Regions from separate parts of the Pantoea sp. GABEPS69 genome, predicted to be linked through region 1. Evidence: predicted binding sites of a transcription regulator. Region 1 holds the regulator's gene; each other region holds the start of a gene.
What was found. The regulator LexA, encoded in region 1, represses DNA repair genes until DNA is damaged. The targets are predictions, from matches to a motif close to TNCTGTATGTACATACAGNA.
Positions count from the first base shown of each region.

Region 2: the regulator LexA is predicted to act here: its motif matches at 8,980-8,999, upstream of umuD (translesion error-prone DNA polymerase V autoproteolytic subunit).
Region 3: the regulator LexA is predicted to act here: its motif matches at 9,501-9,520, upstream of sulA (SOS-induced cell division inhibitor SulA).

Region 1 covers NZ_CP118618.1:3,729,024-3,739,412, forward strand. The annotation lists gene dnaB (replicative DNA helicase) at 1-390, opposite strand, end outside; gene PVE98_RS18160 (quinone oxidoreductase) at 486-1,469, shown strand; gene pspG (envelope stress response protein PspG) at 1,659-1,925, opposite strand; gene dusA (tRNA dihydrouridine(20/20a) synthase DusA) at 2,102-3,097, opposite strand; gene PVE98_RS18175 (conjugal transfer protein TraF) at 3,209-4,459, opposite strand; gene zur (zinc uptake transcriptional repressor Zur) at 4,905-5,426, shown strand; gene PVE98_RS18185 (CsbD family protein) at 5,475-5,687, opposite strand; gene dinF (MATE family efflux transporter DinF) at 5,868-7,190, opposite strand; gene lexA (transcriptional repressor LexA) at 7,321-7,935, opposite strand; gene PVE98_RS18200 (diacylglycerol kinase) at 8,042-8,410, opposite strand; gene plsB (glycerol-3-phosphate 1-O-acyltransferase PlsB) at 8,539-10,389, shown strand, end outside.
Region 2 covers NZ_CP118621.1:15,146-25,534, forward strand. The annotation lists gene PVE98_RS23225 (hypothetical protein) at 1-464, opposite strand, end outside; gene PVE98_RS23230 (hypothetical protein) at 664-885, opposite strand; one part of gene PVE98_RS23235 (IS3 family transposase) at 983-1,875, opposite strand; one part of gene PVE98_RS23235 (IS3 family transposase) at 1,875-2,133, opposite strand; gene PVE98_RS23240 (RepB family plasmid replication initiator protein) at 2,665-3,558, opposite strand; gene PVE98_RS23245 (S24 family peptidase) at 3,806-4,234, shown strand; gene umuC (translesion error-prone DNA polymerase V subunit UmuC) at 4,294-5,553, shown strand; gene PVE98_RS23255 (hypothetical protein) at 5,877-6,173, opposite strand; gene PVE98_RS23260 (ParA family plasmid-partitioning AAA ATPase) at 6,170-6,796, opposite strand; gene umuC (translesion error-prone DNA polymerase V subunit UmuC) at 7,246-8,517, opposite strand; gene umuD (translesion error-prone DNA polymerase V autoproteolytic subunit) at 8,519-8,959, opposite strand; gene PVE98_RS23275 (single-stranded DNA-binding protein) at 10,001-10,389, shown strand, end outside.
Region 3 covers NZ_CP118618.1:2,580,779-2,591,167, forward strand. The annotation lists gene tusE (sulfurtransferase TusE) at 1-224, shown strand, start outside; gene yccX (acylphosphatase) at 225-503, opposite strand; gene rlmI (23S rRNA (cytosine(1962)-C(5))-methyltransferase RlmI) at 589-1,779, shown strand; gene hspQ (heat shock protein HspQ) at 1,839-2,156, shown strand; gene PVE98_RS12740 (CoA-binding protein) at 2,189-2,611, opposite strand; gene PVE98_RS12745 (DUF2057 family protein) at 2,784-3,425, shown strand; gene mgsA (methylglyoxal synthase) at 3,494-3,952, shown strand; gene helD (DNA helicase IV) at 3,953-6,007, opposite strand; gene PVE98_RS12760 (YccF domain-containing protein) at 6,132-6,575, shown strand; gene yccS (YccS family putative transporter) at 6,585-8,723, shown strand; gene PVE98_RS12770 (TfoX/Sxy family DNA transformation protein) at 8,720-9,331, opposite strand; gene sulA (SOS-induced cell division inhibitor SulA) at 9,541-10,032, shown strand; gene ompA (porin OmpA) at 10,386-10,389, shown strand, end outside.

The DNA.
Region 1 (10,389 bases):
GCGCACGACCGCGCGTTCGCGCACGATATCCGCATAGGCGCCGATGTTTGCCGCGCTAGGGGTGTTTTTCGCCAGCTCCGCCAGATAGGCGAACCCGCCCGCCATCTCCAGCTCGCCGCGCGTTTCCAGCGACTCGGAGAGCGTGATCAGGTCGATGGGCTGGCCCGCTTCCAGCAGACGCTGCATCTCGGAAAAGATCAGACGGTGCGAGCGGTTGAAGAAATCTTCCGCCACGACGCGCTCGGAGACGTTGTCCCAGCGTTCGTTATCCAGCATCAACCCACCCAGCACCGACTGCTCCGCTTCAATCGAATGCGGCGGCATTTTAATACCTTCCAGCTGCCGGTCGGGCGTGTCGTTCGATTTGTTGGTGGGTTTATTTCCTGCCATAGTGAATGCAATACCGATCTTCTGAGGGGACGCGCCAGTATACCTTATGGCGGCGCGCCTCTCACGCCTCATGTTGAACAATCACAGGAGTAAAAATGGCAAAGCGTATTCAGTTCACCGCGCAGGGCGGGCCTGAGGTATTGCAATGGGTAGATGTCGATCCTGCCGATCCTGCTGAACGCGAAGTGCAGGTAGAGAACCGCGCTATCGGCATTAACTATATCGATACCTACGTGCGCGGCGGCCTTTATCCGGTTCCCACGCTGCCCTCTGGCCTCGGCACCGAAGCGGCGGGCGTGGTGAAGCGCGTCGGCAGCGCGGTCACACGCTTTAAGCCGGGCGATCGCGTGGTCTATTGCCAGGCGACGCTGGGCGCCTACAGCGAGCTGCACAACGTGGCGGAAGATCGCCTGATGCTGTTGCCGGACGCCATCAGCTTCGAACAGGCTGCCGCCAGCTTTCTGAAGGGGCTCACCGTGCACTATCTGCTGCGCCAGACCTATCAGGTGAAGCCGGACGAGACCTTTCTGTTCCATGCGGCGGCGGGCGGCGTTGGCCTGATTGCCTGCCAGTGGGCCAAAGCGCTCAGCGCGCATCTTATCGGCACCGTCGGGTCGGCGGAAAAGGCGAAGCTGGCGAAAGCGGCGGGTGCCTGGGCGACCATCAACTACCGGGAAGAGAATATCGCTGAACGCGTCAGCCAGCTGACCGACGGCAAAAAAGTCGCGGTGGTGTATGACTCGGTGGGCAAAGATACCTGGGAAGCGTCGCTGGATTCGCTGCGCCGTCAGGGGCTGATGGTGAGTTTTGGTAATGCTTCCGGGCCGGTTACCGGCGTGGATTTGAGCATTCTCAACCAGAAAGGCTCGCTGTTTGTCACGCGCCCTTCGCTCTACGGTTATATCACCAACCGCGAAGAGCTGGAGCAGGCGAGCAACGATCTCTTCTCGCTGCTCGCCAGCGGCGCAATCAAGGTCGAAGTGCCGGAACAGCAGAAGTTCCCGCTGAAAGAGGCGGAGCGAGCGCATCGCACGCTAGAAAGCCGCAGCACCCAGGGATCCAGCCTGCTTATTCCCTGATGCCTGAATGCAAACGGGGCTTCCCGTAGGAAGCCCCTTTTCTTTTTATCGTTCGCGCTGGTGTAGGGACAGCGGCGATGAATTCATGTCGACTCAACGGCGATTATCCTGACAGAAAACATAAGTAAAAAATATGTTTAATTGCGAAACTGGCATAAGCAATCTGTCAGTCTGTGATCGCACCCGCAATTAATAGCCGCGACGCCGTTCTAACTTGCTGATTTTACGACGCAGCTTACGGCGCGCCCGTTCGCGGCTATCGCCACAAAAGGCGCGATACATCCAGGCAGCAACCAGCGCCAGCACCAGCCACGGCAACAATTTGATTACAAGTGCAAACAGGCCGCCGATAAACATCACCGCCGTCGCGACCACTAGCGCCGCCAGCACGCCCAGCAGCGAAACGCCTGTGACCAGGAGCATCAGGAAAAAGCCCAGCACAAATAGAATTTCCACGTTGTTACTCCTCTTATTAGTTCTACAGCTTTATTACAAGAAGCGTGCCAGAATTTATCTGTTTGAATAGAAAAGAAAATACCTATAACGACCGCCATAACAGTGGCGAATTTCATCTATTTTTGGCGTAAAAAAAACCAGCCCTCAGGCTGGTTTTTTTCCGCTGCCGCAGGTGGTCAGGCTTCCTGCGGGATCTTATCCGCTACCAGCGCCAGCGCGGCTTCCAGCACGCGTACGTCTGCGCCCGGCTTATGGGCGTTTTCACTCAGATGACGACGCCACTGACGCGCGCCGGGAATGCCCTGGAACAGGCCGAGCATATGACGCGTGACGTGGCCGAGGTAGGTGCCCTTCGCCAGTTCCGCCTCTATATAGGGATACATGCTGCGCACCACCGCTACCGGATCCGCAACCGGCGCGTCACGGCCGAACAGCTCGCGATCGACCTGCGCCAGCAGGCCAGGATTCTGGTAGGCCTCGCGTCCCATCATCACGCCATCAAGATGCTGCAGGTGCGTTTTGGCCTCTTCCAGCGACTTGACGCCGCCGTTAATGGCGATAGTCAGCTGGGGAAAATCACGCTTTAGCTGATAGACGCGCGGATAGTCGAGCGGCGGAATTTCGCGGTTCTCTTTCGGGCTCAGGCCGGAAAGCCAGGCTTTACGCGCATGGATGATAAAGGTGTCGCAGCCGCCGCGCTGCGCGACGGTGCCGACAAAATCGGTCAAAAAGGCGTAGCTGTCCTGTTGGTCGATGCCGATACGGGTTTTTACCGTCACCGGAATCGAAACCACCTGACGCATGGCGTCGATGCACTCGGCCACCAGCGACGCTTCCGCCATCAGACAGGCGCCGAAGCGCCCGTTCTGGACGCGATCGGAGGGACAGCCGACGTTGAGGTTTACCTCATCATAGCCACGCTCTTCCGCCAGCTTCGCGCACTGCGCCAGCGCCGCCGGATCGCTGCCGCCAAGCTGCAGCGCGACCGGATGTTCCGCCTCGCTGTAGGCCAGGTAGTCGCCCTTGCCGTGAATAATGGCGCCGGTGGTCACCATTTCGGTGTAGAGCAGCGCGTCGCCAGTCAGCTGACGGTGGAAATAGCGACAGTGTCGGTCGGTCCAGTCGAGCATCGGCGCGATGGAAAAACGTTGCGAGGAGAAAGAATTGCTCATGAAGCGCAGAAAATCCGTTAAGGGTGATGATAATCTGCGCAATGATAGCACATTAACAAGGTGCCGGGCGACTCTGCATCGCCCGGCCTAAAGACGGCTGCGAATCACCGATTAGAAGTTAAACCCGAGCTGCATCATCGCGCCCCAGGTGTTGTTGTCGCCTACCGAACCCGCCAGATCCAGATGCACCGCTTTGTTGAACGGCGACACGCCGAAACCGGCGGTAAAGACATTTTCATCGTTGGATTTCATATCCGCGCGGTAACCGGCGCGCAGCGCCAGCCAGTCCAGCACGCGGTATTCGCCGCCGACGCCGGCGTACTGGCTGCTCTCTTCCGATTTAAAGCGTTTCGTTTCGGTAAGATCCACATCCAGCGCCGCGGTAAAGGGTCCGCCGTTCCACGACAGGCCAGAGGTCACCAGCGGACGGATCTGGTAGGTGTCGCGATAGCCGTTGGTCTCTTTGGTTTTCAGATCGCGCGACACCAGGTTCTGTCCGGTGACGCCCAGCGTCCAGTTGTCACTCAGCGGCGTCGCTAAACCGGCGTCGATGTTGAAACCGGTATTATCGTTGCGGTAGCGGCTGCCGTTGAGGTCGTTTTTATCGTAGTTGTAGATGCTGGCGGTGTAGTTATAGAGCCAGGTTTTCTGGATCTTCGGCGTGACGCCGATCGAAACCGGATGCCCCGCCACGCTGAACTCGTGCGCGACGGCGATGCCGTAGTCGGTGACCAGCGCCGCCAGTCCGTTTGCGCTGGAACGCAGGTTATTCTGGTCGCCCGGAACGGGAGTAACGGTGCCGTTTGCCACGCCGTCGAGATAGGCGATGTCGCTCTGCGCCACGTTGGCGCGCAGATGCACCGTGCCATACGCCTTAGTGATAAAGGCGAAGGGCAGCGTTTCGTTGGGAACGGTCACCGCCAGCGCGACGCCCGCCGTGCCGTTGGCCTTGTTGCCGCGCAGGTCGCGTAGCTGGTTCGCCACGTCTCGCGACGCCGTTTTCAGCTGCGGATAGCCGTTAAGATAGTCGCGGAAGGTCAGGCCATTGATTACGCCACGATAGCGATCGACGGTATCGCTGATGTCATCGACTTTATCGACCATCTTGTCTTTATCGGTAATCTGCAGGCCAGCAGAAGGAAAAATAATGCCGACGTTATCGTCCGGCTGCGCGCGCGTCATCAGCGCCGGGTTCGCCAGCACGGCGGAGCTCCACGTAGAGGACGCAACGCCTGTACCGCCCATCGCGTCGTTGCGCGCGTCATACCAGGTCCCCGCGGCCATAGCGGAAGAAGAGATAAAGAGCGCGTTTAAAACAGCAGGATATAAAAGCGCAGAGCGCCGGGTGGTTTTGTTCGCCATTTGTCTGCCATCACCTTGATCAGGAAAACATTCATCATCGGAATTTGTCGTTAGCGCTATTGTGAATCTCGGCTAACGGTTCATTGCTGTGAATTCAGTCGTAACAGCACTGTTATTCGCCGGATTGGATGTTTTAGCTACAAATCGGCGCTTTTATTATTTAGCGGGGTAGTCAAAAAGGATATTAAGGCCAGCAGTTGCTTAAGGCCTCATGAACATTAGTGCTTAACCTAGTGAGTTGTAAAGCAAAACTATAATTTTGTTATTTTATGTCTCAAAGATGTTGGCACTGATTAGCATTACAGGAACAACTTCATCAACCGGATACCGGTCTAATGCATTGATATTAATAGACCATGACAGGGATTGTACTGAAAGCGCGCAACTTAAGCGCAAGCGCGTCTGCTGTGATAAGATAACATCTCGTTTTTAGCGGAGAATCACCATGTCGACAATGACGCCAGAAAAAATCATGACTCAGGCGGAAAAGCTCTGCCTGCAACGCGGAGTGCGTCTGACCGCGCAGCGCGCTGAGGTGTTACGTCTGATGGCGGCGCAGCATGGATCGATTAGCGCTTATGACCTGCTGGATCAGCTACGCGCCAGCGAGCCGCAGGCGAAGCCGCCGACGGTTTATCGCGCGCTCGATTTTTTGCTGGAACAGGGTTTTATCCATCGCGTGGAATCAAACAACAGCTACGTGGTTTGTCATCATTTTGAGGCACCGGCGCATACCTCGGTGATGCTGGTATGCGATCGCTGCGCGGCAGTCACTGAAAAACAGGCGCAGGGCGTCGAAAATATCATTGCCGATTTGGCTGGCGAGGCGCGCTTTACGCTACGGCATAGCGTGATTGAGGCGCATGGACTCTGCACCAGCTGTGCGGAAGTCGAAGCCTGTACGCATCAGGATAGCTGTAGTCACGATCATGAGTCTGAAGGGAAAAAGCGCGGAAAAAGAGGCTAAGCGGCACTTCCCTGTGCCGGTCGCTCAGGTCAATCCTGAGCGAGGAGATTACCAGCGGTAATCTTTATTCTGGGTTTCCCAGTCTGAGACTTCTTTCTCTGCCTCATCCTTAGCGTAACCGTAGCGTTCCTGAATTTTGCCGACAAGCTGATCGCGTTTGCCTTCGATAACCTGCATGTCATCGTCGGTCAGCTTGCCCCATTTTTCTTTGAATTTGCCTTTGAACTGCTTCCAGTTACCGCTCGCTTCGTCTTTATTCATGTCAGACCTCCACGTCATCCTTAGTTTTACATACCACCACACATTGGCAGTACGACAATACAAAGCGCTGCTGTGTCGCGCTGTTGTAAGGTAATTGTAGTAGACGAATCGGCAACTGGCGGATAAATACAGAATAATCCGTCAGGCGCTGCGTTTTACGGTTGACGCAGCACGCGTAAATTAACTTTGAAACCAGCGATTTAAGCGCCATTCGCGCCGCCAGATCAGCCAAAGCGAAACGCCGCGCAGCGCAAGAAACACCGTGACCGCCAGCCATAAGCCGTGATTGCCTAACCAGGGAAGAGTCAGCAACGTCAGGAAGTAGCCAAGCGCGGCCATCGCCATACTGTTGCGCATTTCGCGTCCGCGCGTCGCGCCGATAAACAGGCCGTCCAGCAGATAGCACCATACGCCCGCCAGCGGCAGAACGATCTGCCAGATGAGATAGCGATCCACCAGCTGCCGTAGCGACTCTAGCGAAGTCAGCATCGACACAATAGCGTCGCCGCTCGCCGCGTAGATGAGCGCAAAGGCCAGCGCGACCATGCCCGCCTGTCGGCAGGCGGCGTGCCACACCGACAGCAGTCGCTCTCCGTCGCGCGCGCCGTAGGCCTCGCCAGAGACGGCTTCCACCGCGTAGGCGAAGCCGTCGAGCGCATAGGCGGTAAAGGTGATAAACATCAGCAGTACGGCGTTAGCGGCGACAATCTCCGGCCCCAGTCGCGCGCCGATAAGCGTCAGCGATGCAAAGCAGAGCTGCAGCAGCAGCGAACGCAGCATAATGTCGCGATTGAGGCGCAGCAGGCGGCTGATATCGCCGCGCCAGCTCTCTTTCAGCATCGCTATCGAGATGCCGCGTAGCTTCAGTACGCGCCACACCATCGCCAGCCCAACCGCCAGCGTGACATATTCCGCCAGCGCCGTGGCGCTCGCCGCTCCTGCCACGCCCCACTTCAGACCGAGCACCAGCCACAGGTCGAGCAGAATATTGACCGCGTTGCCCACCACCAGCAGCACAACCGGCGCGCGTGCATACTGCACGCCCAGCAGCCAGCCGAGGATCACCATGTTAGCCAGCGTCGCCGGCGCGCTGAGCCAGCGGATATCAATAAAGATCGCGGCCTGCTCCTGCACCTGCGGATCGCCGCCCGCCAGCCGACCTGTCAGCGCGCTGAGCGGCTCGCGCAGCAGGATAAACAGCAGGCCCGCCAGCAGCGCCATCAGTAGCGGCTGCGTCAGGGCGCGCGCCAGCGCCTGCGTATCGCGTGCGCCAAAGGCCTGCGCGGTGATGCCGGTGGTGCTCATGCGCAGAAAGAGTAAAAGCATAAAGACGAAGCTGGTCGCGGTCGCGCCAATCGCTACGCCGCCAAGGTAAACCGGACTGTCGAGATGGCCGATAACGGCGGTGTCCACTAGGCCAAGCAGCGGTACGGTGATATTGGAGAGGATCATCGGCAGCGCCAGCCGCCAGAGTTGTCGGTCGTCAGCAGAGAAGAGACGCATCAGCCGGTCCATGCCTGAAAACGTAAAAAGAAGCGAGGCGGCCCCGGCGCGACATTAGCCGCAGGAGGCGCGTGAAAAGATTATCGTACAGACGCCTGACGAAGGGATGCAGGCGTCTGAAGGCCAGCGGTCAGAGCCACTCGCCGTTGCGCACCACGCCTACCGCCAGACCTTCGACGGTCAGCGACTGCGTGCGGGTGTCGACGATAATCGGCTCGAAGTCGTTGTTTTCCGGCAGCAGATGAACCACGGTGCCCTGCTTTTTCCAGCGCTTTACCGTGACTTCGTCATCGATGCGCGCCACGACGACCTGACCGTTACGCACATCCTGCGTTTTATGCACAGCCAGCAGATCGCCATCCATAATGCCGATATCTTTCATCGACATACCGGCGACGCGCAGCAGGAAGTCAGCAGAGGGCTTAAACAGGTCGGGATCGACTTTGTAGTGCGTTTCAATATGTTCCTGCGCCAGTAGCGGCTCGCCGGCGGCGACGCGGCCGATTAGCGGCAGTCCGTTGGACTCTTCCTCTTCCATCAGCAGGCGAATGCCGCGTGATGCGCCGGAAACGATCTCGATAACACCTTTACGCGCCAGCGCTTTAAGGTGCTCTTCGGCGGCGTTGGGGGAACGGAACCCCAGCTGCGAGGCGATCTCCGCACGCGTTGGCGGCATGCCCGTCTGGTTGATATGGTCGCGAATCAGGTCATAAACCTGTTGCTGCCTGGTGGTTAATGCTTTCATCCCGCCCCCTGGTTGTTTATACAGTCGCTGTGAGTATATACAGGTATTGGCGAAATGAAAACCAAAACCCAGGGAAATAACAGCCGTTTGGGCAATTCTGGAAAGGCTATCGCAAATGGGTCCAGAGCAGCGCGATCCAGACAAACAGCGCCAGTATGATAGCGAGCAAGACGGCGGCGGAACCCATATCTTTCGCCCGCCCCGCCAGCGGATGCCGCTCCTGGCCGATGCGGTCGACCACCGCCTCAATGGCGCTGTTAAGGATCTCGACGATGATCACCAGCACCACCGATCCGATCATCAGGATGCGCGCGACGGAGTCGACATCCAGCCAGCAGGCGATGACGATGGCGACGATGGCGGCCGTGGCTTCCTGACGAAACGCGGCCTCATGCTGCCAGGCGGCGCGTAGCCCCTGCCACGAGTAGCCTGCCGCTTTCACTATCCTGAGTAAACCGGTGGTATTACTTGCCATTGCGAGGGAACCCTTTTAGTTGTTTGACGTCAATGTCTGGGCCAGGTGCGTTTGGCACCACCACAGATCTTCGCAGCACTTTCTGATATGCTTGCGGCGCTTTGCTAACAAGAGGCTTCATGTTGTCTATGTCAGGTTGGCGTAAACTTTATTATAAATTGTTGAATTTACCACTTTCCATTCTGGTAAAAACGAAGGCTATTCCGGGCGATCCCGTCTCCGAACATGGACTCGATCCGACGCGGCCGATTATGTACGTGCTGCCATACGATTCCAAGGCGGATTTGCTGACGCTGCGCCAGCAGTGTCTGAAGCATAATTTGCCCGATCCGCTGTCGCCGCTGGAAATCGACGGCGCGCTGCTGCCGCGCCACGTGTTTATCCACGATGGCCCGCGCGTATTCCCCCATTTCGGGCCGAATACGGAATCGGTGAAAATTTTCCACGAGTATCTCGATCTGCACCGCAACAATCCTCAGCTCGATATCCAGATGCTGCCGGTCTCGGTGATGTTCGGGCGCGCGCCTGGCCGCGAGGTTCAGGGCGACGATACGCCGCACCTGCGCGAGCTTAACGGGGTTGAGAAGTTCTTCGCTATCATCTGGCACGGCCGCGACAGCTTTGTGCGCTTTTCCCCCACGGTTTCGCTGCGCTGGATGGCGACGCAGCACGGCACCGATAAATCGATCGCGCAGAAACTGGCGCGCGTGGCGCGCATTCATTTCGCACGCCAGCGTTTAGCCGCGGTCGGCCCGCGTCTGCCGGCGCGTCAGGATCTCTTCAACAAGCTGCTGCAGTCCAAGGCGATTGAAAAAGCGGTGGAAGAAGAGGCGCGCAGTAAAAAGCTTTCCCATGAGAAGGCGCAGCAGAACGCCGTCGAGATGATGGAAGAGATCGCCGCCGACTTCTCCTATGAAGCGATCCGCGTCACCGATCGCGTGATGGGCTGGCTGTGGAGCCGTCTCTATCAGGGCATCAACGTCAACGGCGGCGAACGCGTGCGCCAGCTGGCGGAAGATGGCCATGAGATCGTCTATGTACCCTGCCACCGCAGCCACATGGATTATCTGCTGCTCTCCTACGTGCTTTATCACCAGGGTCTGGTGCCGCCGCATATCGCCGCAGGCATCAACCTGAACTTCTGGCCAGCCGGCCCGATTTTCCGCCGTCTGGGCGCATTCTTTATTCGCCGCACCTTCAAAGGCAACAAACTCTACGCCACCGTGTTCCGCGAATATCTCGGCGAGCTGTTCAGTCGCGGCTACTCGGTCGAGTATTTTGTTGAAGGTGGGCGCTCACGTACCGGCCGTTTGCTCGATCCGAAAACCGGCACGCTGGCGATGACGCTACAGGCGATGCTGCGCGGCGGCAAGCGACCGATTACGCTGGTGCCAATCTATATCGGCTATGAGCACGTTATGGAAGTGGGCACTTACGCCAAAGAGCTGCGCGGCGCGGCGAAAGAGAAAGAAGGCTTTATGCAGATGGTGCGCGGCCTGCGTAAGCTGCGCAATCTGGGCCAGGGCTACGTTAACTTCGGCGAACCGCTGCCGCTGGTGAACTACCTCAACAAGCAGGTGCCGGAGTGGCGCGACGCCATCGATCCGATTGAACCGCAGCGTCCCAGCTGGCTGACGCCGACTGTAAACGATATCGCGGCGCGTCTGATGGTGCGCATCAACGAAGCGGGCGCCGCCAACGCCATGAACCTGTGCGTGACCGCGCTGCTCGCCTCGCGTCAGCGTTCGCTAACTCGCGAGCAGCTGATCGAGCAGCTTGAGTGCTATACCGAACTGCTGCGCAACGTGCCCTATTCGCCGGAATCGACGGTGCCGCCGCTTTCAGCGGAAGCGCTGCTGAACCATGCCATGAGCATGAATAAGTTCGAAACCGAGCAGGACAATATCGGCGACATCATCATTCTGCCGCGCGAGCAGGCGGTGCTGATGACCTATTACCGCAACAATATTCACCATATG
Region 2 (10,389 bases), on a different replicon from region 1:
GCGCGATAACGGGGGTCAATTTCGGGCAACAGTACATTAACTACCCATGTAGGCCCTGTGACCAGCACTGAAGCCGTTTCAATCAAATCAGGACTGTAACCACGAAATTTGCGTATACCTAAAAGCATTTGACGCGCTAACTCTATGATTTTCTCATGATCGCCATTGATATAAGCCAGATAAAAACCAGTAGTTGCCGGACCTTCTATTCTAATAAATTCTCGATCTTCTTTGTTTAGCCGCGCAAAATGGCTTTCAGTGATAGTGATAGCCATAGCATTCCGAAAGCGAAGTGCTTCATTAGGACGTAGTGAGTCCATTAAATAAGCGACTGACTTTTCAAGATAGAGCCCTTCACGGCGCAATTTCGCAACCAGCCTTAAAGGTTTATTAGTGGCAATACGCCTTTCTGCCCACTCCAGAACTTCTAGCACTGCGAGTGCTTTTGTATAGTTTTCGTACATTCAATATCCTTCAAGTAGCCGTGTAAGTCGTTAATTGTTATTTAGGGCTAAGAAAACATCTAAGCCAGATTAAGACAGCATGTTCATGTGTCGTCAAAAGCTTCTGGCCGGTTGTGTACAGCTCCAACGCTTTGAAATTTCAATAAAATCCGAAACAAAAGCTCAACGCTCATTCTACTTCAAACATAAAGCATTAAGTTCAGGCTTTGTGTGCAGATAAAAATTTGTTTATCTCTTTTGCCTGCCCTACTCGGAAATCAAATACGTGCGTACAGCCCTTTGCAGACAGAACGCGATAGAGCTCGTAGATAAGATCCCGGTTAGGTCCCTCGCCAATTTCAGCCTTTTCCAGCGCCAGCGGTGAGGCGCTAATGAATACTACATGGTGCGGACAATCAAGCTGCAGTACAGCATCAATCATGCCTTGAATCTGGCTGCGCTTATAGGTCGTGTCTTCATAGTTAAAGATAAACGGCGTTTTCCGGGAGTGATCCTACCCACGTAATGTGGACACGGCCCTAAGCGAGGTTCTGGTTTTCAAATTGTTCGGGACTGAGTCCGCCACAGGCACTGTGTCGGCGCCACCGATTGTAATCACACTCGATATAATTAAACACCGTCATCCGCATGATTTCCCGGCTGATAAGGCGTTCCCCGTGGATACATTCCACCTTCAGCGAGTGGAAGAAGCTTTCCGCGCAGGCATTGTCGTAACAACATCCTTTGGCACTCATGCTACCGTGCAGATTATGCCGCTTCAGTAACGCCTGATAGTCTGCCGAACAGTACTGCCCGCCTCTGTCCGTATGCACGATGACATTTTCCGGGCGCTTACGTCGCCAGAGTGCCATCTGTAGCGCATCGCAGGCCAGCTGCGCTGTCATCCGCGACGACATCGACCAGCCGATGACAGCACGGGACCACAGGTCAATGACCACCGCCAGGTACAACCAGCCTTCGTCCGTGCGCAAGTACGTGATGTCACCCGCCCACTTCTGATTCGGGCCACTCGCGTAAAAATCCTGTTTCAGCAGATTTTCAGACACCGGCAGGCCATGTTCGCGGTATCGGACCGGGCTGAACTTCCGGGCCGCTTTTGCGCGAAGCCCCTGACGCCGCAGGCTGGCGGCAATGGTTTTGACGTTGTACTCAGGCAGTTCGTCAGCGAGACGAGGCGCACCATAACGCTGTTTTGCCTCAGTGAATGCCTGACGGACAGCAGTATCACAGACGAGCCGGAACTGCTGACGTGGTGTTATCTGCTGACGACGCAGACGCCACGCATACCAGCCGCTACGGGCGACCCGCAGTACCCGGCATATGGCTTTGACGCTGAACTCAGCCCGATGTTTTTCAATAAAGACATACTTCATTTCAGGCGCTTCGCGAAGTATGTCGCGGCCTTTTGGAGAATGGCCAGCTCCTCTGCCTGTTCCGCCAGTTGGCGCTTAAGACGGGCAATTTCAACGGACATTTCCTGCTCACGTTCGGAAGAGCTGCGGGCATTGTTAATCTTACTGCGCCATGCGTAGAGCTGGGATTCGTACAGGCTGAGTTCCCGGGCAGCGGCAGCAACACCGATACGTTCCGCAAGCTTCAGGGCTTCGTTGCGGAATTCAGGCGTGTACTGTTTGCGGGGCTTCTTACTGGTTGATGCTGGTTTTGTCATGAGTCACCTCTGGTTAAGAGTTTACTCACTTAGTCGTGTGTCCACTATTCGTGGGTAAGATCAGAGCCCTGTTCGATCAATACGCGCGCGAAGCCAAGTCGAGTATGCGGGTCACCACTACCTGTTACGTATACCTGAGCTATTTCCATTCCGGCTAAGCACTCCATACAAGTTATGTTGATTCATACCCTGAGCTGGTGAGGGTCATAAACATCGTCACTAAGCGGTCAGTTTCATAAAGGCGGTCACTTTCATAAGGGACACCACCTTCATTCAGGTACGGCGGTTACTTTCATAAACCACGCCTTAAAGGTGGTCACTTTCATAAATTTTCGCTCTCCAAAACGCCATTTGAGCGGTTTTTGTGGAACACACCGTGCCCCGTAGAGCCTGTTTTATGAAAGCACCCTACCTTACCGGCACTGATTTATGAAAGTACCCTACTCTGCGAGGAGGTCTTATGAATGTACCCTACCCGGCGCAGCAGTCGTTATGAAAGTGACCGCCCTACCGTTATTATGAAAGTAACCGCTATTTTTTGGTCGCTCTTCCAATAGCCTGAAGTTTTGGCGAACGGCTATTGATAACAAACATGATTTCCCTGCTTTTTTTGTACTCGGTAAAGTCGAGATAGCCGATTCTTACCAGGTCAGCCAGTGCTCGTCGAATAATGGCGTTCTGGTCTTTGATCTGCGATTCAAGCGCCAGACGTTCACGAAAACGCTTCATCGAGATATACAGGGAGCCGGCCGGCATACTCTCCAGATACACATACAGTGACTGTGCAGCTTCTTTGCGGGACAGCTCAGAAAGAGCTTTCAGCCCGAGCAAAACTTTATGATCGTAGCGGTAAAGCTCCCACAAACTACTGTCGCCAACGATTTCAACCTGGTCGGTTTCATGATTAAGCACTGCTCGCTGTACAAGGTGAGTTACCAACGATTTTTTGGTATTTTTTCCACGAAAAGATAGGGTTACACTTGAAAGATTAAAAAGTGAATCGTGCAATCGTGCGCGGGCCCTTCCGTTAATATCAGTAGGCTTAAGGCCACACATCCGTGCAAACTCAGAGAACGGCAGCGTGATTTTCTCACTGCTATAGCCGTACTTTGAAAAGGCAGAAATCACTCCGATCCATGTTTTAAAATCAGTGGACATGCTTAGCTTTGCCCCCTGAATTTTAATGTTGGTGTAACCTTCCTGTCTTGCCACTTCCAGACTTGATAGTTCTTCTGACGCATCAATTAGGAAGTCGCGTTTACCCTTTTCTTTGGGTGCGACAGGTGTGAAAACGCTGAGGCGAAGTAGAGCCACAGGTTGAACAGACTTGTTGCTGTTTGGTGTTAGTTCATAACTTGTGTTTGACTCTTTTTTAATGATGCAAAAAGGGCTTTCTATCTCACTGTTTTCCTGTGCTTTTTCCATTTATCCACACCGAATGAGCAAATAATATCCAGATTTATGAAAGTAACCGCCTTTGGGTTATGAAAGTAACCGCCTAATTTATGAAAGTAAACGCTTTTATTATGAAAGTAACCGCTATACTTATGAAAGTGACCGCCCAAAGTGCTCTTTTCTATTTACCTATCATCAGGTTACGGAGGCGGTGATCTTTATTGATCTTTACTTGATCTCTATATGATCTAAAAGAATTGATCTATCTACTGAATATGTGGATAAAAAATTTTCTAACTCTCTTAATTTTAAGGATATTGGAGCTGAGATGGCTTTTCAGAACCCCGCACAAAACTTTGCAGAACAGCGGCTCAATCTGGGCGATCTGGTCACACTATCTCCTCATTCTACGTTCCTTGTTCGTAGCGACAGCAGTTATCCTGAAGCAGGAATTATGCAGGGCTCAGTTCTGGCCATCGATCGCGCGATCACCCCTCAACATCGACACATCATTATCGCTGAGATTGAAGGAGAACTCGTGCTTCGCAGGCTTCTTATAAACCCCGTACCGGCGCTGCAAGAGCTCAGAGGAGATGAGACAATTACTCTGCTCGATGAAAGCCAGGAACTGCCTGTCTGGGGCGTTGTAGCCTATGCGCTTACCGATGTCGCGGGACTGGGATTCAATCATCCGCCAGATGAATGACCCAGATAAGCTATGGGGTGTATATGCTGTAATGAGCGAGAACAGCCGGGGTTTAAAAAATGTTTGCACTGGCCGATGCCAATAATTTCTACGCGTCCTGCGAAACGGTGTTTCGACCCGATTTGCGAGGTAAACCCATATGCGTAGTGTCAAATAATGATGGCTGCGTGATTGCCCGTTCTGCTGAAGCCAAGCGCATGGGTATTAAAATGGGTGCCCCACTTTTCAAAAATGAACGCTACTTTCGGGAGAATGGCGTCCATATCTTTAGCTCTAACTACGCTCTGTATGGCGACATGTCCGCCAGAATGATGGCTATCCTAGGTGAAATGGCACCAGGCCAGGAAATTTACTCGATAGATGAAAGCTTTCTGGATGTCAGCGGCATAGCCGCATATATGCCGCTTGAAGAATTTGGACGGCAGATGCGTGATCGGGTAAAGAAAGAGATCGGACTAACGATTGGCGTAGGATTTGGTCCATCCAAAACGCTGGCTAAGCTGGCAAATTTTGCTGCTAAAAAATGGATCCGAACGAATGGCATCGTTGATCTCTCCAGCCCTGACCGGCAGCGCAAGCTACTGGCGCTGGTCAGCGTGGATGATGTATGGGGCATAGGTAGCAGACTTAGCAAACGGCTGCATGCAATGAATATCAGTACGGCACTGCAACTGGCTGACAGTAATACCAGCGTCATTCGTAAAAGTTTTGACGTAATAGTCGAGCGGACAGTGCGCGAGCTTAACGGCGAATCCTGTCTGGCGCTAGAAGACGCGCCGCCAGCAAAACAGCAGATAGTGGTAAGCCGAAGTTTCGGGCAGCGCGTGACAACCATTGACGAGCTGCAGCAGGCTGTTGTCACGTATGCCACTCGCGCGGCAGAGAAATTACGTGAGCAAAGCTCCAAATGCCGACACATCACTGTCTCGGTCGCAACCGGCCGATACGGAAACGAGCCTCAGTATGCCAATGCAGCAGCGATGACTTGCGAATATCCTACCAGTGATACCCGGGATATTATCGGCTTTGCTCTGCAAGCCCTCGAACGTATATGGCGAGACGGATACAGGTATGCAAAAGCTGGCGTCACCTTGGGAGATTTTTATCAATCGGGCGTGGCCCAACTTGATATGTTCAGCCAGCAGCTGCCGCGCGCTAATGCCGATGCGCTGATGTCTGCTGTGGATCAGATAAACAGGTCCGGACTGAGTAAAGTCTGGTTCGCAGGTCAGGGCACAGATAATACTTGGCAGATGAAACGTGAAATGCTGTCTCCGCGCTACACAACCTGTCTTGCTGAAATAATGACTGTGAAATAACGTTTGTTGTTTTAGACTGTCCGGCAGATGAGAACCATTTATGGTTAAACCTGGCCATAATGGGATCACCTTCAGCGCACTTTGCTCTCCTTTCTCCATGTCTGAACGAACCCGCGCCCATCAGATAACATATCAACTTAATAAGTTGTTAATTTGACAATTAGTTAAGTTGCTGCTTTGGATATTTTTTATATTTCAATGCCTTGTAATGGTTTAATACTTAGGCCTCTACATACATATTGACTGGTCAGAACTAGACAACAATGATGATTGAATTATCTTACTATCTTACTAAGATAGTAAGATAATGTTTTTTATGATAGTTACTGCAGTTTTGCCTTCTGGATAAGTTCAGATCGCTCATTCTGGTGGAGCTTTTCGAAGGCCATAACTGCTGCCCGAACCACATCTGAACGATTAACACGATGACCTGTATTGTTCATTTCATCACGGATGCAGTTATCAATCGATTTCAGGTTTGTGTCTGCGAAAGAGATGCTTACCGGCTTGGCCTTAGTTTTAACTGTGCTGACTTTCTCCGGCACGACATTCAGGCCAGCCGTGCCGCCGTTAATAAAAGCATTTTCATCTTTTGGTGGAGTGTTCGCTCGGTTTTTCACAGGATCACCTCTTTAACCAGGGCTGCAACTTCTTCGCGAGCTTTGTCATTCTGGGTTTCAAATATTGTCAAAGACTCTGCCCAGGCGTCCCTGTGAGCTTTACGATCGCAGATACGCGACTGGGCCAGTTGCATCTGTGGATAATCAGCAAGCACTTCTGCAGCCTGATGAGCTTCGTTCACAAACATGTTGGTCGGAGCCATATTCAGAACCAGATAACCTTTGACATTTTCATTGAAATCTTTGGCTGCGGTAAAAACTTCACAGGTATGAGGCACAACATCCAAATCCATCTGTGAGGGTCGCAGTGGAGAGATAAAGACATCTGCTGACATTAAACCGCTGCGCATTTCTGCACTGTCTCGTCCTGCACAATCGGCAATGACATAATCATAGGATTTTGCATGCTCCTTGAGCATTGCCTTGATGTTACCTGTCGCGCCTGTCACTGGAATGTGAGGTAGAGATTCAGGTCGGTTGTTATACCAGGTAAGTACCGATTTTTGGTCGTCGGCATCGACAATAATGACCGATTTACCGGTTGATTTCAGACAGGCAGCAATCGAAACCGCCAGAGTGCTTTTACCGACACCGCCTTTCTGGCTGCCCAGAACGATGATCATAACAACCTCACTAGTTAATAAGTTATCTCCTTATGATAATATCAATATGTTATCTTAACAAGATAATTTTATGCTAATAACTTGTTGTTTTATAAGTGTTTAACAACATACTAATTTGTTATGTTGTTAATTTCCTTTGTGGTTATGTAAATGCGGACGCAATGCTGTATTTTCGTACGCAGCTCATAGTACTGAAGCAACTTCTGCTTCTTCTTCTCAAAGAATAAGCTTCCCTGTGATGAAGGCATTACCGTAGCAACCTGACCTGTTCAAGAGGACAGCCAGTTCTGTTAATGAAAACCATCAGTCCCAATGCACCACTAAAAAAATAAGATAATATCTTGTTATCCTAATAAGATGTGCGAGGCTGACTTGACGATATTGTTATCTTGTTAAGATAATTTCTTAATAATTTATTATTTTATCTTCTTGCTAACTCTTATCGATACTCAGCAAACTCTGGCTGTCGGGATATCACCCCAGCTCGTAGTCCAGGCAGGGGAAAGTAACTCCCGCTTCATCTTCCAGTCAGGGTCAATTCCTTTACCCGCAAAGCCTATGCTGTAGCGGCCGGAACGGTTCATGGAATCCATCAGGCTCATCAGCGCTTCACTGCCTGCGCGCGGCGCCTCATCGTCAAACAGGTTCAGCTGCGCCACACCGTTCGGCCGCAGCTCGCTGAGCATGATCCCCGCCTTCGCATACCGAAAGCCCGGGCGCCAGATAGCGTCCAGAGAGTTTACCGCTGCCTCGATGATGTTGCGCGTGTCCTGCGTGCACACCCTCAGTTTCACAAACGCTGTGTTACCGTAGCCGGGCTGCCCGGTATCAAAAGGCGACGTGCGGATGAAAACGGAAACGTGGTGACAGAACTGGCGATCTTCACGCAGCTTCTCCGCCACGCGTTCAGCGTACGCGCAGACGGACTGACGCATCGCGTCATATTCCGTGATGCGCTCGCCGAAGCTGCGGCTCACGACAATCTGTTGTTTGGGCGGGGGCGCATCCTCCATCGGGATGCAGGATTCACCGTTGAGCTCGCGTACCGTTCGCTCCAGTACCACACCGAAATTCTTGCGGATGAAAGAAGGGGAGGTGCGTGCCAGGTCAAGCGCCGTTGTCACGCCGAGCAGCTGCAGGCGTTTTTCAAGCCGGGAACCTACGCCCCAGAGTGCACCCACGGGCTGGCGTGAAAGTAGCGTCTCTGTCCGCCTGGGGTTGCCCGGCGTGAGCGCCAGCACCCCGCGAAACTGCGGCCACTCCTTTCCGGCCCACTGCGCTGACTTCGCCAGCGTCTTCGTCGGCCCCAGGCCGACGCCGACGGTCAGCCCGGTGCAGGTTTTAACATGGTTGCGGATCATGCGGCCAAAATCCTCATAGGGCATGGCCATTTCCATGCCGCGACAGTCGCAGAACCCCTCATCCACTGAATATACCTCCAGACGCGGCACAACTTCCTCGATGCAGGACATCACCCTGGTGCTCATTGAGTGGTATAGGGCGTAATTGCTTGAAAAGATATGGATTTTCTCAGGGAAATGCTGATTCTTTATCTTGAACCACGGATCGCCCATTTTCACGTACTTTTTGGCTTCCTTACTGCGCGCGATAACGCAGCCGTCGTTGTTAGACAGGATGGCCACCGGCGCATTTTTCAGGTCGGGCCGGAATACCTTCTCCGCGCTGGCGTAAAAGCTGTTTACGTCAATCAGGCCAAACATGTCAGTTCCTCTTGCGGGGGGTATGCACGAAGTGCGCCACTACGCCGAAGATCTCAAGCGTGTCCGGGTCTGGAATGATAACGGGATAGGCGGGATTCATGGGCTGCAGAACGGGCCCCTTCGGTGTAAGCAAAAGGCGCTTTACCGTGAATTCGTCGTAAAGCTCGGCGATAACCACGTCGTTGTGCTCCGGCGTCAGGGAGCGATCGACAATAAGCAGGTCGCCGTCGTACAGGCCAATGTCCTGCATGCTGTTGCCCTGCGCGCGCAGGAAAAAGGTGCTTGCCCGGTGGGCTATAAGATATTCGTTTAAATCAAGCTCCTGTTCCGCGTAGTCCTGACAGGGTGAGGGAAACCCGCAGGGCACACGTTCCAGGAAAAGAGGCCTGAAGCTGGGCGGCGGATTGTCCGCCGGGTGCATCAACTCAAAGGCGTTAAACATAGCTAAAATCCCTATTAAAGCGCTGTATGTATTTACAGTATTATTGGCTGGCTTCCTGATACGCGCAAGAAGTCGCTTGATCCTCATCGTCGGGAAGAAAATACAGCCATTGATTTATAAAGATTTACAGCGAAACGACAGCTCATAAATTAACCGTTTGTTTGCATGCACCATCGGGAAAGGGCTGCAGATGTTTATCCACAGCTTTACGCGCGGGATGTGCAGGGAAGATGTGGATAAGGGCCCCCTTCGGCTCCCCTGAACGGGTCGTCAGCCCCATTCAGCTAACCGGCAGAGCCGGTAAGCTTCACCGGACCGCGCGACGCGTTCCGGGCCTGCCGGCTGGGGTCTAAGGGCTGAAGGCAAAGCGTGCTGGCGGTCGTCTGAAAAGACCATTGCAGGGTTTTTAAGCGAAGCCTGTTGTGTATGATTAATGTTCATTTTCAGGGAGCTGTCGCATAAGGAGTATGTCTTGAAACCCTTTCAACCCGCCTTTCTCATTCTCATCTGTATTTGCCCGGCGCGCGTGCGCCGGGAGGCTGCCGGCTGAACTGCTGCCGGCAGTACCGCATAAAACCCGGACCAGACACATACACGGCAGGGCAGGGGCTGCAGCCAGCCCACAGGCTGGCGCGAACCGCGACGGCCTGAATCCGCCGTCGCTCTGAGGCGCAACGCCGTTTCGCTGCCGCTCAGCCGCCGTTGCCGCTGCATCGTGCTGTGCTTTTCCGCCGGACTTCACCGGTTTAAGTCCTTTCGCCGGGGCTGAGACAAGCACAGGCGCCGTGGTCCTCCAGGGTGAAGTGAACGCCGGGAAAATTTATTTCCGGCCACTGCGCCAGACCGGAAATAAATGTCCCCGTCGCCCTGGACGCCTGCCGTCACCCGCGCTGGTTTACGCCCTCGCGGCGAAGGATCTCAAACGGGTGAAGTGAATACCGGAGGAAAAAACCAGCCGATTTCCACAAAACGTCAACACCGCGGCTCCCGAAACTCAACGGGTGACGTGGTTTAAAACCCAACTGCATGAGGAGAACGAACATGGCTTCACGGGGCGTCAACAAGGTCATTCTGGTCGGCAATCTGGGGCAGGGACCCGAGATGCGCTACATGCCAAACGGCGGCGCCGTCGCAAACATCACGCTGGCGACGTCGGAAAGCTGGCGCGACAAGCAGACCGGCGAGAGCAAAGAGGTCACGGAGTGGCATCGCGTGGTGCTGTTCGGAAAGCTCGCGGAGGTGGCCGGGAAGTACCTGCGGAAAGGTTCGCAGGTCTACATCGAGGGCCAGCTGCGCACGCGTAAATGGCAGGGCTCGGATGGACAGGACAAATACACCACGGAAGTCGTGGTGAACGTTGGCGGCACCATGCAGATGCTGGGCGGGCGTGGCAGTGGCGCCGGCGGACAGACCGGACAGCAGTTCAGCGG
Region 3 (10,389 bases), 1.1 Mb from region 1:
GCATCGCCATGAGCGAGGCGCACTGGGAAGTGGTGCGTTTCGTGCGCGCGTTCTATCTGGAATACAATACTTCGCCCGCCATCCGCATGCTGGTCAAGGCGATGGCGCAAAAGTACGGCGAAGAGAAAGGCAACAGTCGATATCTGTTCCGCCTGTTCCCGGATGGACCGGCGAAACAGGCGACTAAAATCGCCGGCCTGCCTAAACCGGCGAAGTGTCTCTGATTAGCCGGTGGTAAAACGGCGCGGCGGCTCGGCGGGTTGATGCGGCTCCATTAATACTTTATCGACACGCGCGCCGCGCGGCCCGCCTGCCTTCAGCCACGCGATAAGCGCGTCGACCTTGTCCGGCTCGCCCCAGGCCAGTACCTCGACGCTGCCGTCATCCAGATTCCGCGCGTAACCCAGCACGCCAAGCTGCGACGCCTGCGCCTGTGTGCTGTAGCGGAACCCGACGCCCTGCACTCTGCCGTGTACCCATATTTTATAACAGGCTGATGTCATCACTCTCTCCTGCCGCTGCGCGTTGCAATTTTCCGTTATCCGCCGGACAATGGCGCCTCATTTTTTCAGGTAAGCATAGCAAACTATGACCGTTCGATTGATTCTCGCTAAGGGACGTGAAAAATCCCTGCTCCGCCGCCATCCGTGGGTGTTTTCCGGTGCCGTCGCGCGCCTTGAAGGTAAAGCGCAACTGGGTGAAACCGTTGATGTCTGCGACCATAACGGCAAATTTCTCGCGCGTGCGGCTTATTCGCCGCAGTCGCAAATTCGCGCCCGCGTCTGGAGCTGGCAGCAGGACGAATCAATTGATATCGCCTTCTTCGTACGCCGTTTCGAGCTGGCGCGGCAGTGGCGCGACTGGCTGGCGCAGAAAGACGGGCTGGACAGCTATCGTCTGATCGCCGGCGAATCTGACGGCTTGCCTGGCGTCACCATCGATCGCTTCGGCAACTTTCTGGTGCTGCAGCTGCTCTCTGCCGGCGCGGAGTATCAGCGCCCGGCGATTCTCTCCGCGCTGCAGCAGTGCTTTCCCCAGTGCGCCATCTACGATCGTTCCGATGTGGCGGTGCGTAAAAAAGAGGGTCTGGAGCTGACGCAGGGCACGATAACCGGCGAACTACCGCCGCCGCTGCTGCCGATTACCGAACACGGCATGAAGCTGTTGGTCGATATTCAGGGCGGCCATAAAACCGGCTACTACCTCGACCAGCGCGACAGCCGTCTGGCGACGCGCCGCTATGCGCAGGATGCGCGCGTGCTGAACTGCTTCTCCTATACCGGCGGATTTGCCGTATCGGCGCTGATGGGCGGCTGCCGCGAAGTGATTAGCGTGGATACCTCGCAGGAGGCGCTTGACGTAGCGCGCCAGAACGTCGAGCTCAACGAGCTGGATCTGTCGCGCGCCCAGTTCGTGCGCGACGACGTGTTCAAGCTGCTACGCCGCTATCGCGACGCCGGCGAAAAGTTCGATCTGATTATCATGGATCCGCCGAAGTTCGTGGAGAACAAAAACCAGCTGGCGGGCGCCTGTCGCGGGTATAAAGATATCAATATGCTGGCGATGCAGCTGCTCAATCCCGGCGGTATCCTGATGACCTTCTCCTGTTCAGGCCTGATGGCGACCGAGCTGTTCCAGAAGATCGTGGCCGACGCCGCGCTGGATGCGGGCCGCGAAGCGCAGTTTATCGAGCAGTTCCGTCAGGCGGCCGATCACCCGGTGATCGCCAGCTATCCTGAGGGTCTTTATCTTAAAGGTTTTGCATGTCGTGTGGTGTGACTTGAAAAAGCGCCTTCTGACGCCATATTGATCAGGAGGCAGTTTTTCTGGAGGTCACTATGATTGCCACTAAATTTGGTATTGGTCAGCAGGTTCGGCACCGCCTTTCGGGCGTGCTAGGCGTAATAGTCGATGTCGATCCCGAATATTCGCTGGATACGCCAAAGCTGGACGAGGTCGGCGCGACCGAAACACTGCGCCGCGCGCCCTGGTATCACGTGGTAATGGAAGATGAAGAAGGCGATCAGGTGCACACCTATATCGCTGAGATTCAGCTTTCCGGCGAAACCAGTTCGGAACATCCGGAACAGCCGGAGATGGACGAGCTGGCCGCATCGATTCGCCAGCAGCTGCAGGCTCCGCGCCTGCGCCACTGATCGCAGGCGGCATTCCTACGCCGCCTGTGATGCTACTGTTTCTGTCGCGTCACGCCCAGACGCGGAATTTCTATTTTAGGACAGCGATCCATAATCACGGTCAGACCCGCATCCTGCGCCAGCACGGCGGCCTGCTCGTTAATCACGCCCAGCTGTAGCCAGAGGGTATCCGCGCCCGCCGCGATCGCTTCCTGCGCCACGCCCCACGCCGCTTCTGAATTGCGAAACACGTCAACCATATCGATTTTGCCCGGAACCTCTTCCAGCTTCGCGTAGGCCGTCTGGCCCAGCAGCGTCTTCCCGGCCAGTTTCGGACTCACCGGAATCACCTCGTAGCCCTGATCCAGCAGATATTTCATCACGCCGTAGCTCGGTCGGTCTGGACGATCGCTGGCGCCTACCAGTGCAATGCGCTGAGTGCGCGTCAACACGTCGCGAATCGTTTGATCGTTCATTTTTTTCTCCTTGTTTCAGAGCATTAAATGTAGCGTCGCCTGTTAAGCGCGCCGCTTTCCAGAAAGCGGAATTTTGCACTGGCGCACAGAAATATATGTTCAAATGTAAATTTACTGCCATAATGTAAGAATTTGCTACACACAAAACTTTGCGCCCTATTCTGGAGTCTACATGAAACTCTCTCTGGTCGTGACGGGGTTGACTGTTCTCCTCGTCTCGGCAACCTGTCAGGCCATCACGCTGAAGCTTGATCCGCAGATCGATCTGCTGGTGCTGGACGGGCGCAAAATTTCCGGTTCGCTGCTGAAAGGCGCCGACAGTCTTGAGCTGGAGCGCGGGCAGCATCAGTTTCTCTTCCGCGTCGAACAGCTGCGCGACGCGCGCAAAGACGCGTCGCTGCGCTATCAGTCTGCGCCGATGATCGTCACCTTCAACGCCCAGGTCAAAACCATCACCATCCGCCTGCCCGCGCTAGAAAATCGCCGCGAGCGCCATCACTTCGATCGCACGCTCAATTTTCAGCTGGTCGACGAACACGGCAAAGAGATCGATATTCGGCGCGATCGTCTGCCGCTCTCTGCGGAAAGCGATATGGAAAAGGCGATGATCCTCTATAACCGCAACGGCCAGGTCGCCTCCGTACCCCATTTCGCCGCCGTGCGCGACGGTGCGGCAAACCTGCCGCCCGTCGAGGCGGAATTCGTCTGGATAGACGAAGCGCAGTCGCCCGCGATTAAGCGCTGGTTTCACCGCTTCGATCAGGCGACCCGCCAGCAGTTTATGTCGCTGGTCAAATTGTTAAGGACAAGTTGATAGGCGGGAAAGACGCAGGGTAAACTCGTGCCACTCTTCTTCGCACGCGACTTCACCAGGACGTCTTTATGGAACAGACCACCCGCACGCTTGGCCTTAGCAAACATATCGCGCTGGTTGCGCACGACCACTGCAAGGCCTCGCTGCTCGACTGGGTAAAACAGAACCAGCCCACGCTTGAACCTCACACGCTTTACGCCACCGGCACCACCGGCAATCTGATTAGTCGCCATACCGGACTGAACGTGAACGCAATGCTGAGCGGCCCGATGGGCGGCGATCAGCAGGTGGGCGCGCTGATCGCGGAAGGCAAAATCGACGTGCTGATCTTTTTCTGGGATCCCCTTAACGCGGTGCCGCACGATCCCGATGTTAAGGCGCTGCTGCGCCTCGCCACCGTCTGGAACATTCCGGTTGCTACCAACCGCGCCACGGCCAACTTTATTATTCAGTCGCCGCTGTTTGCCCAGCCGGTAGAGATCGCCATCCCCGATTATCAGCGCTATCTGCAGGCGCGCCTGAGCTAATCAGGCTTTACGCAGCAGCGGCACGCCGAGCTGACGAAACGCCTCGACAAAGCGCGAAGGCTGTTCGCGATCGTAGAGCATCCATACCTGCTGGCGCGCGCGCGTTAACGCCACATAGGCCAGACGCCGCTCCTCCGCATCCGGAAAATCCTCCGGCTGCGGCAGCAGTCCCTGCTCGATCACCGATTCGCGCGCCTCGGCGGGAAAGCCCTCTTTTCCCGCCTGCAATCCCAGCAGAATAACAAAATCCGCTTCCTGTCCTTTACTGGCGTGAATGGTCATAAAGTCGAGGTTGAGCTTCGGCCAGCGGGTTTTGGCTTTATCCAGCACATCCGGGCGCAGATGGTGATAGCGCGCCAGCAGCAGCACGCGCTCATCAGGTTTCACGTAGCCGCTCAGCTTGTTCAGCAGCGGCTCCAGCTGCTCCTGCGGCAGCAGGCCTGCGGCTTTTTTGCTGCCTTTGATCAGGCTGTTGAGCGGCTTGCGCAGCTGGTGCGGGTTCTGCTGGACAAAGCGGTTAGCGATATCGCCGATGCGATCGTTAAAGCGATAGGTGGTATCCAGCACGCAGCGATCGCCGTCGCCGAAGTAGTGATGAAAGGCGGTGGTCAGCGTCATCTCTGCGCCGGTGAAGCGATAGATCGCCTGCCAGTCGTCGCCCACGGCGAACAGCGTGGCGCGCTTGTTCTGCTGGCGCAGCGCCGCCAGCAGGGCGGCGCGCTGCGGCGAAATATCCTGAAATTCGTCTACCAGAATATGCTTCCACGGGCTGATAAAGCGTCCTTTGTCGAGGATCGCTACGGCCTGATGGATCAACCCGGAAAAATCGACCGCGACCTCCTCTTTCAGCGCGCTTTTCCAGGCTTTCAGCAGCGGCGCCATCAGCTTCACTCGCTTGCTGAACAGCTCGCGCACCTCTTCCGGCGCGTCAGCGATCATCGCCGCCTGCGCGCCGCCGTGCATGCGCATCAGTCCCAGCCAGCGTTCGAGGCGCGACGCCAGCCGTTTCGCCAGCCGATCGTCCTGCCAGAAGTGCCCTTCAGGCAGCTCCCACTCCAGCTCGTCGCGCAGCCACTGACGCCAGCCGTTCGCCTGCGCCTTCTTCTCGTCGCACTGCTGACGCCAGGTGTCGATCAGCAGCGCGTGACGCGCCGCGATATCGCCCTCCAGCTTGCTGACGACCGGCTGCTTATTGCTGCCTTCGCGGATAATGTGCAGCGCCAGCGCGTGAAAGGTGCGCGCCTGAATGTCGGCGACGCCCAGCCGTGATCGAATGCGATCGTTCATCTCTTCCGCCGCCTGCCGCCCAAACGCCAGCAGCAGAATCTGATCGGGCGCGGCCAGCTTGCGCCGCAGCAGCCAGCCCGCCCGCGCCACCAGCACCGAGGTTTTGCCGCTGCCTGCGCCCGCGAGCACCAGCACCGCATCTTCGCCGTTCACCACTGCTTCGCTCTGCGACACGTTGAGCGGCGAAGATTCCACCGAGGCGAAAAAGTCGTGATGCGCGCTGAGCATGCGCGCCGTCCAGTCGCGGTTGCGCTGGCGCAGCGCCGCGTCGCCCTGCTCCAGCCAGCGCTGGCAAAGCAGGTAAGGCTCGCGGCAGTCGCTGAACTCTTCCAGGCGCGCCAGCGGCAGCGGCAGCGCGGCGAACTGTTTTTCGATGGTGGCGCGCAGCGCCTGCAGCTCGCTGCGCCTGATCCAGCGATCCTGCTCGCCGAAGCGCGCGATCTCCTGCCTGAGTTCGTCTAGCACCCCGGCGCAGATCGCGCTCATCTCGGCGCTCCACGCCTGCCAGGCCTGCAGCAGATAGTGGTAGAAGCGCTGCGTCTCCTGCCATTCGGTGCCGTGCAGCCGCACTACTTTGTCGTCAGGGAGTAAAAATTCCAGCTCGCCCCAGACCATGCCGCGCTTGCAGCTGATATTGAGCAGCTCGTTGAAAGGAATCAGGTATTCGTGCCGGTCGCCGCTTACTTCCACCCCAGCCGCCAGCAGGCGTACCCGGTTATAGGGATGCTGGGCAAGCCGTTTGCCCATCGATGTCGCTTTGAGTTCCATGTCCACACCGTCGAACCTGGGAAAAGAATATCGGGAGTTTACCTGTCAGACTCTTGGCGCTCCAGCCTTAAAACAGGCTAAACTTGGCGGCACATCTTGCGGAAAGCAAAAGGAAAAAAACGCCATGCGCACTGTGTTGAACATTCTCAATTTTATTCTCGGCGGGTTTATCACCACCCTTTGCTGGCTGTTCGCCACGCTGGTGAGTATCGTCCTGATCTTTACCCTGCCGCTGACGCGCTCCTGCTGGGAAATCACCAAACTCTCTCTGCTGCCTTACGGCAACGAGGCGTTGCACGTGGACGTGCTGCGACCGGAGAGTAAAAGCGCGCTGCTCAACACCGGCGGCACCTTCCTCAATATTTTCTGGCTGATCTTTTTCGGCTGGTGGCTCTGCCTGACCCATATCTCCACCGGCATCGTGCAGTGCATCAGCATCATCGGCATTCCGGTGGGCCTCGCCAACTTTAAAATCGCCGCCATCGCGCTCTGGCCGGTCGGCCGCCGCGTGGTCTCGGTTGAAGAAGCCCGCGCCGCGCGCGACGCCAGCGCCCGTCGGCGCTACTGAGGCCGCTATATGATGTCCAAAGCCTTGCCGGGCTGGCGCAACTATCTCTTTAACAGCAGCTGGCGTTATCTGCTGCGCATCTTTCTGGCGCTGACCGGCTGCGCGGCGGTGCCCTGGTGGCTGCATCAGATCGACTGGACCATTCCGCTGACGCTCGGCGTGGTGGCCGCGGCGCTGGCCGATCTCGACGATCGCCTTACCGGTCGACTGCGCAATCTGCTGATTACCCTGCTCTGCTTCTGTATCGCCTCGGTGTCGGTAGAGCTGCTGTTTCCCCATCCGCTGGCCTTTATGGCCGGTCTGGCGCTCTCCACCTGGGGCTTTATTCTGCTGGGCGCGCTCGGCCAGCGCTACGCCACCATCGCCTTTGGCGCGCTGCTGATTGCGGTTTACACCATGCTGGGCATCGGGCTTTTTTCGCAGTGGTATATGCAGCCGATACTGCTGCTGGTCGGGGCGCTCTGGTACAACGTGCTGACGCTGCTCGGCCATTTGATGTTCCCGGTGCGGCCGGTGCAGGAACAGCTGGCGGGGAGCTACGCGCAGCTGGCGCAGTACCTTGAAGCCAAGGCGAATCTGTTCGATCCCGACGGCGAGGCGCAGGATGACGCCACCCTGATCCGCACCGCGATGGTCAACAGCCAGCTGGTGGCGCAGCTAAACCTGACTAAAAGCACGCTGCAGAGCCGCCTGCGCGGCGATCGCGGATCGCGCAGCACCCGCCGCAGCCTGCACTACTACTTTGTCGCGCAGGATATCCACGAGCGCGCCAGCTCCTCTCATCTGCAGTATCATCTGCTGCGCGACGACTGGCGCTACAACGAGATCCTGTTCCGCTTTCAGCGGCTGCTGAATATGCAGGCGCAGGCGTGCCGCCAGCTCTCTCAGTGTATTTTGCTGCGCGAGCGCTGGGAGCATGACCCGCGCTTCGAGCGCGCCTTCGATCGCCTGCAGACGGCGCTGGAGCGCCTGCAGCAAAACGAGCCTGACGCGCCTCATCTGCGCCCGCTGTTCTGGCTGTTGCGTAATTTGCGCGCCATCGACGCGCAGCTGGGATCGATAGAGTCTGAGCAGTCTTTAGCCAGCGAAAACCTGGCGGGCGATAACCGATTGTCGCGCGAAGGGCTCAGCGGCTGGAGCGACATTCGCCTGCGTCTGAGCCGACACATGTCGCCCGCCTCGGCGCTGTTCCGCCACGCGGTGCGCATGACGGTGGTGCTCTGTATCGGCTACGGCTTTATTCAGATTACCGGCCTCGATCGCGGCTACTGGATCCTGCTTACCAGCCTGTTTGTCTGCCAGCCTAACTATAACGCCACGCGGCGCAGGCTCGCGCTGCGTATCGGCGGTACGTTGGCGGGCATCGCCATCGGCCTGCCGGTGCTCTGGCTGGTGCCGTCGACCGAAGGCCAGCTGGTGCTGATCGTGGTCAGCGGCGTGCTGTTTTTCGCCTTTCGTCAGGTGCAGTACGCGCAGGCGACGCTGTTTATTACGCTGCTGGTGCTGCTCTGCTTTAATTTGCTGGGAGAAGGATTCGAGGTGGCGCTGCCGCGCATCGTGGACACGCTGCTGGGATGCGCGCTCGCCTGGCTGGCGGTGGCGTTTATCTGGCCCGACTGGCGTTTTCGCCAGCTGCCCGCCGTGGCGACGCGCACCCTGAATGCCAACTGCCGCTATCTGGATGCGATTATGGAGCAGTATCACCAGGGAAAAGACAACCGCCTCGCCTATCGTATCGCGCGCCGCGACGCCCACAACGCCGATGCGGAGCTGGCTTCGGTGGTTTCCAATATGAGCGGCGAGTCGCGAACGCAGCAGAAACATAAAGAGTCCGCTTTCCAGCTGCTCTGCCTGAACCACTCTTTCCTGAGCTATATCTCTGCGCTGGGCGCGCACCGCGATAAGCTGAACGACGGCGCGCTGCTGACGCTGCTCGACGATACGGTCTGCTATGTCGAAGATGTGCTGCAAACCGAGGTGGTGAGCGACGCCGAAGCGGAAGCGATGCAGAGCGCGCTAACGCAGCGCATTAGCGATATGGCTGCCAATCAGGAGACGCGCGCTCCGCTGGTGCTGCAGCAGCTCGGCTTGCTGGTCGCCCTGCTGCCGGAGATCGCCCGTCTGCGCCGGACGCTGGCGGAGCCTTAAGAAGCATCGCCTTTTAACGTCTCCTGATACCATTCATTCAGTTCCGCCCTGACCGTTTGCGGCAGGGCGGCTTCATGACGCCCTTCTATTGCCCCTTCCAGCGCCAGCAAGGTTTTAAAGCCGATGTGCTGATTGATCGCTCTGAGCCTGAGCCAGCACCGTTTTGATCCCAGCTCCCTCAGATGGCGCACGGTCCTCACCCCCGCCTCGTGCAGCAAGAGCTCCATGCGTAGGCTAAGGTTGGGCAGATCTTTCAGCCGCAGCGGCCGCTGTTTGGCCAGCGTCTCCTGTCGGGCGGTGCGCAGTGAAGCGGCGGAGAGCGACAACAGCTGGTCAGGATCGCTCCAGAGCGCGTCGTCGACGCGATAGTAGTTAAGGCTCACCTCGGTGCCGCGCTTGCGAAACACCAGCGGCTGCATCGGCTGCCGCGCTGCATATTTCCTCAGCGCTTCGCTGGCGCGCAGATAGAGCGCGTCGTCATTGATGAGAGCGAAAACGACTTTTTCCACCGCCAGCGCATAGCCGCCGAACTGAGTGCGCGACTCGATGTGGCCTAGCGCGGCCAGACGATTGCGGGACCGTTCTACAACAGGGTGCTGTTTTTTCATGACACGCTCTCCTTGTGTGCAATTAATAAAAAACCATCACTATCAATCCGTTAGAGATATAGAAAAAATCAATTAAGGGTTCAATTAATTCTTTTGTTCGAGCCCGACCTTCTCTCTTTTTTGCGAGCCGTTTTCCAAATTTGAGGTTGATCTTTATCCAGGAAGTCATTACTGTATATCCATACAGTCCAATGCTGAGTGGTTAACTTATGCGCACCCAACACTTTAATAATGCAGGCTTCGCTCACCGTCACGTATCCGCTACCAAACCGTCGCAGCACAGCGGCTGGATTACGGAACTGCGCTATAGCGAACAGCCTGGCATGATGCAAATGTTGCTGCTGCCGTTACTGCAACAGCTCAGCCAGGAGTCTCGCTGGCAGCTGTGGCTGACGCCCGCGCACAAGCTCAATCGCGCCTGGCTGCAGCAGTCGGGTCTGCCGCTGGAAAAAAGCATGCACGTCGCGGATTCCGAGCGCTGCACCTCTGTGGAGGCGATGATTAAAGCTTTGCGCACAGGGAATTACAGCGTCGTGCTGGCGTGGATACCTTACGATCTGGATGAGGAAGAGCGGCGCGAATTAGAACAGGCTGCGGCGGAAGGCAAAGCGCTAGGGTTGATTATGCGTCCAAATGGGACGACCGAACGCACGCTGCGACCAAATAAAGGACTAAAAATTCAGTCGGATTTGTTTCATTAAGTAAAAATAGGATTTTTCTCGCGCCATTTACCTTTTTTGTTTCAGCTAAGCCACTGATTCTTTTCCCTCCAGCTTTGACAATGGTTTAGCTGCATTTTGCCTTAAAGCGCGACGGCATTAAGGCCGGGCAAAATGTTAGAATATGTGTATAAAGCCCTGTTTTTTTGCAGCATCCCCTCACATCATACTTGTAACTTTCCAATCTCGTTGTAGACTTTACCTCGCCAGGGTGCTCAATAATCTCCGTTTTTTAATCGGTAGAGTCATAAGCGAGCGTATTAACCCGGCGAAGGATTACAACCAAGAGCATCCCTTTTTGCTCATTGCCTATTTGGATGATAACGAGGCGCAAAATGA